DNA from 2 places in the Variovorax sp. GW460-12-1-14-LB1 genome. Region 1 is predicted to be linked to the other one. Evidence: predicted binding sites of a transcription regulator. Region 1 holds the regulator's gene; the other holds the start of a gene.
The links. The regulator LexA, encoded in region 1, represses DNA repair genes until DNA is damaged. The targets are predictions, from matches to a motif close to ACTGTATNNNNATACAGT.

Region 1 (3,408 bases):
CGCAGCCAGCAGGGCATCGGCCTCGACCAGCTCGGCGCGCGAGGTGTTGACGAACAGCGCCGTCGGCTTCATGCGCGAGAGGTCTTCGAGCTTGACGAGGCCCTGGGTGTCCTCGTTGAGCCGCAGGTGCACCGACAGCACGTCGGCGGCCGCAAAGAATTCGTGGCGGTTCTGTGCCACCTGGAAGCCGTCGGAGCGCGCCTTGGCGCAGCTGGCCTCGCGGCCCCAGATCACGACCTGCATGCCGAAGGCCTGCCCATAGCGGGCCACCAGCTGGCCGATGCGGCCGTAGCCCCAGATGCACAGCGTCTTGCCCTTGAGCACCGAGCCCACGCCGAAATTCGGCGGCATCGACGCCGACTTGAGGCCCGACTGCTGCCAGGCCCCGTGCTTGAGGTTGCTGATGTACTGCGGCAGGCGGCGCATGGCCGCCATGATCAGCGCCCAGGTGAGTTCGGCGGGCGCCTGCGGCGAACCCGAGCCCTCGGCCACCGCCACACCGCGTTCGGTGCAGGCCGTGACGTCGATGTGGCCGCCGACGCGACCGGTCTGGGAAATCAGCTTGAGCTTGGGCAGCTTCTCGATCAGCTGGCGGGAGATCTGGCTGCGCTCGCGGATGAGCACGATGACGTCCGCATCCTTGAGGCGAACCGACAGCTGACCGATGCCTTTGACCGTGTTGGTGTAGACCTTGGCGGCGTAAGCGTCCAGCTTGGCAGCGCACTGCAGCTTGCGCACGGCGTCCTGGTAGTCGTCGAGGATCACAATGTTCATGGCATGCCATTGTGCCTCGCAGCATCGGCACGTCGCACGTGTGAACGTTTGGATACCCGGTGCCGGATGGCGCCCGGGAGGCCTGTTTCAGGCCGATTCCAGTGAATCCGCCGTGCGCATGAGGGTGCGCAGAGTGCGCAGGCACGGCGGGTTCGTTGGCACTTTCTCAGTGCAGGTGGCTGGGGCGGGGCGCGCCGCTGCCGGTTTCCGCGGCTTCCAGCGCGGCGAGCCGGTCGAGTTCGGCGCACACGTCGGCCATGCGGCCGGAAATCACGACCCGGTTGGCGCAGCCGCGCTGCGAGCCTTGCCGGTCGACCACGCGGACCACGCGCAGCGGGCGGGCGGGCGTGGCGGCGGACGGTGACGCGGCCGGCGCCGGGCTGCCAGCGGTGCGTGCCGTGCAGGCCGGGCGAATGGCCACGTAGCGCAGGCCAGCGGCAGCGTCGCCGCTCTCACCATGCGACGGGCGGCGGGCGGGCATCCAGCGGGTGGCCAGCGATTGCAGGGGCGACCAGAGGTCGGCGATGGCGAGGAGGGCGATTCCCATGTGAACTCCAAAAAAGTATGAGGTTGAACACAGGCAGGATTTCTTGAATCGGCCACGACAGGGTGATGGCGACTTCGCGCCATACGCCCGCCACCTGTCGCGGCCGGATGAGGTGCGTGCTGCTGGCAGCACGCAGGCCCGGGGGGCTACATCAGCATCGTGTTGCGGATGAGGCCGACCGCGAGGCCTTCGATCTCGAAGGGCTCGCCGGGCTGGACGATGATGGTCGGGTAGTCGGGGTTCTCGGCGTGCAGCTCGATCACCTGCTTGTTGCGTTTCAGGCGCTTCACGGTGACTTCTTCGCCCAGGCGTGCCACCACGATCTGGCCGTTGCGCGCTTCCTTCGTGGCCTGCACGGCGAGCAAGTCGCCGTCCATGATGCCGGCGTCGCGCATCGACATGCCGCGCACCTTGAGCAGGTAGTCGGGCTGGCGCTGGAACAGCGTGTTCTCGACGTAGTAGGTCTGGTCGACGTGCTCTTGCGCAAGGATGGGCGAACCCGCCGCCACGCGGCCGATGAGCGGCAGCGCGAGCTGGGCCATGCCGGGCAGCGAGAGCGAGAACTGGTTGCCTTCGCGGTGGCGCGTTTCGTGGAGCGAGCGCAGCGCATCGCCCTTGAGGCGGATGCCACGCGAAGTGCCGCTGACGAGTTCGATCACGCCCTTGCGGGCCAGGGCCTGCAGGTGCTCCTCGGCGGCGTTGGCCGACTTGAAGCCCAGCTCGTTGGCGATTTCGGCGCGCGTGGGCGGCGCACCGGTGCGTGCGATGGCGCCCTGGATCAAGTCCAGGATCTGCTGCTGGCGGGCGGTAAGCTTCACTGCGAACTGCATAGTGGTTTCCTTGCGGCACTGGCTAGATATCCAGTACCTGTATTTTTAACCAGTTTTCAAAAGTTGACAAGCCATGACTCATTCCTCTTCGTCCGAGACGCGCCGCGTGGTCGTGCTGGGCACCGGCGGCACCATTGCCGGCAAGGCCGCCAGCAGCGGTGACAACATCGGCTACACCGCCGGACAGGTGGGCGTGGCGGACCTGCTGGGCGGCATCGAGGCGCCGGCCGGCGTGGCGCTGGTGGCGGAGCAGGTCGCGCAGCTCGACAGCAAGGACATGGACGCCGACACCTGGCGCCAGCTGGCCGCGCGTTGCGCGCACTGGCTGGCGCAGCCTGATGTGGCCGGCATCGTGATCACGCACGGCACCGACACGCTGGAGGAAACGGCCTTCTTCCTGCACGCCGTGCTCGCGCCGGCCAAGCCGGTGGTGCTGACCTGCGCGATGCGCCCGGCAACGGCCCTGTCGCCCGACGGTCCGCAGAACGTGCGCGACGCGCTCGCTGTGGCCTCGACGCCCGGCGCACGGGGCGTGACGGTGGTGTGCGCGGGAACGGTCCACAGCGGTCTCGATGTGCAGAAGGTGCACACCTACCGTCTCGATGCCTTCGCGTCGGGCGATGCGGGGCCGGTCGGCTATGTGGAGGAGGGCGAAGTGCGGCGCGTGCGTGCGTGGCCGCAGGGAGCGCCGTTCGATGCGGCGCGGCTGGAGGCGGTATCGAAGCCGTGGCCCCGCGTCGAGATCGTCATGAGCCACGCGGGCGCGAGCGGTGCGATCGTGGAGGCGTTGCTGCTCCCGTCGGCTGAGCCCTTGCGCGGCCTGGTCGTGGCCACGACCGGCAACGGCACCGTGCACCACGCGCTGGAAGCCGCAGCGCTGAAGGCGCAGGGCGGTGGCGTGTCGGTGCTGCGCGCCACGCGCTGTGCCAACGGACGCATCCTGCCGAAACCCGGTGACGGGCTGCGGGATGCGAGCGCACTCACGCCGGTGAAGGCGCGGGTCGCGCTGGTGCTGGAACTCTTGGGAGTGGCCGCCCTGCCGGAGGCGGAGGGCGGCTAGGAGAAAGAGGCTGACGAATCAGCCTCTGAATCAGCTGTTCAGGGCGGCAAGCGCGCGCTGCGTGATCTCGTCGACCGTGCCCACGCCCTGGATGGCGCGGTACTTCGGCGCGGCGGCCGGGTCGGTCTTGGCCCAGGCCGAGTAATAGTCGACCAGCGGACGGGTCTGCTGGCTGTAGACGTCGAGCCGCTTGCGCA
Region 2 (3,408 bases), on a different contig from region 1:
AATTCCACTCCTGACCCTTGGCCGAATGGATGGTCGACAGGATCAGGTAGTCCTCGTCGAGCGAGGGCGGGCCGGGCCGGTCGCTGGTCGCCTCGGGCGGGTCGAGCGTGAGTTCGGTGAGGAAGCGTTCGCGCGAGCCATAGCCGGCCGCCAGCCGCGCCAGTTGCTCGACGTCGGCGCGCCGCACGCCCGAGGTGTCTTCGTACAGCCGCTCCAGGTGCGGCTGGTACCACTGCATGGCCACCTCCACGTCGGCCGGCCACTGCAGCGACGGCGCGCGCAAGGCGGCATAGGCCTGGGCGAAGTCGGCCCACTGTTCGCGCGCTGCGGAGGGCGGCACGAAGTCCCGCACGGCCGCGGCCGGGTCGGCCGCCTGGTCCATCGCGTCGAGCAGGCGCGTGCCGGTGGCCGGGCCCACGCCCGGAATGAGCTGCGTGACCCGGAAGCCCGCCATGCGCCCACGCGGGTTCTGCGCGAAACGCAGCACCGCGAGCAGGTCCTTCACGTGCGAGGCCTCGAGGAACTTGAGCCCGCCGAACTTCACGAACGGGATGTTGCGCCGCGCCAGCTCCAGCTCGAGCGCCGCGCTGTGCGACGAGGTGCGAAACAGCACCGCCTGCGACTTCAGCGCCAGCCCGCCTTCGCGGTGCGCCAGGATCTTGTCGGCCACCCAGCGCGCCTGCCCGGCCTCGTCGGGCACGAGCACCAGCACCGGCTTGCCCGCCGAGGGCTTGTCGGTCCACAGCGTCTTGGCATGCCGTTCGGCGGCCTGCGCGATGACGCGGTTCGACACGTCGAGGATCGGCTGCGTCGAGCGGTAGTTGCGCTCCAGCGTGACGACGCGCGCCTCTTGTGAGAACTGCGAGGGAAAGTCGAGGATGTTGCGCACCGTGGCGCCGCGGAACGAATAGATCGACTGCGCGTCGTCGCCCACCACCGTCACGCCGCGCCCGTCGGGCTTCATCGCGCGCAGGATCTCGGCCTGCAGCAGGTTGGTGTCCTGGTACTCGTCGACCAGCACGTGGTCGAAGCGCGCGCCGACGTGCGCGGCCAGCGCGGGCTCGGCGACCATCTCGGCCCAGTAGAGCAGCAGGTCGTCGTAGTCGAGCACGTTCTGCTGCTGCTTGGCCTCGACGTAGGCGCCGAACAGCGTCTTGAGCTGGGCCTCCCACTCGGCGCACCAGGGAAAGCTGTCCTTCAGCACGGCGGCCAGCGGCGCGCGCGTGTTCACGCAGCGCGAGTAGATCGACAGGCAGGTGCCCTTGCGCGGAAAGCGGTTGACCGTGGACGACAGGCCCAGCTCGTGCCGCACCAGCCCCATGAGGTCTTCGGCGTCGCCGCGGTCGTGGATGGTGAAGTTCTCGTCCAACCCGATCTGCGCGGCGTACTCGCGCAGCAGCCGCGCGCCGATGCCGTGGAAGGTGCCGGCCCACGGCAGCGCCGGCGGGCGCTCCGACTTCAGGCCCAGCACGCGCGCCAGCACCTGGCCTGCGCGGCGCTCCATTTCCTGCGCGGCGCGGCGCGAGAAGGTGAGCAGCAGCAGGCGCTGCGGATCGACCCCGTCCGCGATCAGGTGCGCCACGCGGTGCGCCAGCGTGCTGGTCTTGCCCGAGCCGGCACCGGCGATCACGAGCAGCGGCCGGTGGTCGGCGCCGACCGCCGCGCCCACGCCGTGCTCGACTGCCGCGCGCTGGTCGTCGTTGAGCGCGGCAAGCGCCGCGGCCAGGCGCTCGGCTTGCGTCTTCGGCGGGGTGGAAAGAACGGGGGACGCAGGGGTCTGCATGGGCACGACTTTACTGTATGTCCGTCCAGTTCGAGTGCCTTGTCGCCCTGTGGCCGGTGACATAATCGCGCCTCGCTGCAACCGGAGACTCCCCTTGGAAACCGCCCCGTCTCGGCAGCTTTCAACTCCCTGGCGACGCTGCGCGTGATGTACTGACGCCGGGTCCGCGGGAATTGAAAGCGCCCCGCCCTCGCCCATCGTTCAGTCACCCCCGGGAGTGAGCCCATGCTCAACATCTTTACGCTCGCCAACGGCCGCCTCGTCCAGGAAGAGATCGAGTCGCTCGAAGAGCTCTCCAAGTTCCAGCCGATCTGGGTCGACCTCGAGTCACCCACGCTCGAGGAAAAGCGCTGGATCAAGCAGTACTACGGCCTCTCGATTCCCGAAGACGCGATGGACGAGGACATCGAGGAGTCGGCGCGCTTCTACGAGGAAGACAACGGCGAGCTGCACATCCGCTCCGACTTCTTGATCGACGACGACGAAGACCCGCGCACGGTGCGCGTCGCCTTCATCCTGAACCAGCACAACACCGACCTGCGCAGCCGCGGCGTGCTGTTCTCGATCCACGACGAAGACGTGCCCGTGTTCCGCCTGCTGCGCATGCGCGCACGCCGCGCACCGGGGCTGATCGAAGACGCCAAGGAAGTGATGCTCAAGCTCTTCGACGCCGACGCCGAATACTCGGCCGACACGCTGGAGAACATCTACGACGAGCTCGAGGTGGCGGGCAAGAAGGTGCTGTCGGGCAACGTCAGCGACGAGCTGGCCGGCGAGGTGCTCGGCGCCATCGCGCGGCAGGAAGACTTGAACGGCCGCATCCGCCGCAACGTGATGGACACGCGCCGCGCCGTGAGCTTCATGATGCGCAGCAAGATGCTCAACGCCGAGCAGTTCGAAGAGGCGCGCCAGATCCTGCGCGACATCGAGTCGCTGGACAACCACACGGCCTTCCTGTTCGACAAGATCAACTTCCTGATGGATGCGACCGTCGGTTTCATCAACATCAACCAGAACAAGACCATCAAGATCTTCTCGGTGGCCAGCGTCGCGCTGCTGCCGCCCACGCTGATCGCGAGCATCTACGGCATGAACTTCAAGTTCATGCCCGAGCTCGACTGGGCCATGGGCTACCCCTACGCCATCGCGCTGATGGCCGCCAGCGCGCTGGTGCCGATGTGGTACTTCCGCCGGCGCGGCTGGCTCAAGTAGTCGCTGTACTGGGTGCTAGAGTGGCTGCCGGCAGGCAGCTGACCTGGAGAGCCCCCCGTGCGCAGACTTCGTTTCCTCACCAACCGCCACCGCGCGCCGTCGACGAACACCGCGCTCGGACTGCTGCTGGCCTTCAACGCCGGCGCCATCAATGCGGGCGGCTTCCTCGTGCTGCACATGTACACCTCGCACATGACCGGCTTCGCCTCGCAGCTGGCGGACGGCATGGTGCTGGGCAACCTCACGCTGCTGCTGAACGCGCTGGGTGCGATCCTGGCGTTCGTGAGCGGCGCCGCGGTCTGCGCGGTGCTGGTGAACTGGGCGCGGCAGCACCGGCTGCATGGCGTGTATGCGCTGCCGCTGCTGCTGGAGGCCGCGCTGATGTTCCCCTTCGGGCTCGCCGGCGCCATCAC

Region 2: a site for LexA is predicted at 1,796-1,813, ahead of AC07Y4_RS27250 (ATP-dependent helicase). Genes of this name have one in related genera too.

What each region holds. Positions count from the first base shown of each region.
Region 1 is NZ_JBWKYF010000009.1:65,912-69,319, forward strand. Features, by position in the region: gene AC07Y4_RS07020 (D-2-hydroxyacid dehydrogenase family protein) at 1-774, opposite strand, end outside; gene AC07Y4_RS07025 (hypothetical protein) at 941-1,321, opposite strand; gene lexA (transcriptional repressor LexA) at 1,468-2,151, opposite strand; gene AC07Y4_RS07035 (asparaginase) at 2,225-3,211, shown strand; gene adk (adenylate kinase) at 3,242-3,408, opposite strand, start outside.
Region 2 is NZ_JBWKYF010000074.1:13,783-17,190, forward strand. Features, by position in the region: gene AC07Y4_RS27250 (ATP-dependent helicase) at 1-1,783, opposite strand, end outside; gene corA (magnesium/cobalt transporter CorA) at 2,009-2,995, shown strand; gene AC07Y4_RS27260 (YoaK family protein) at 3,053-3,408, shown strand, end outside.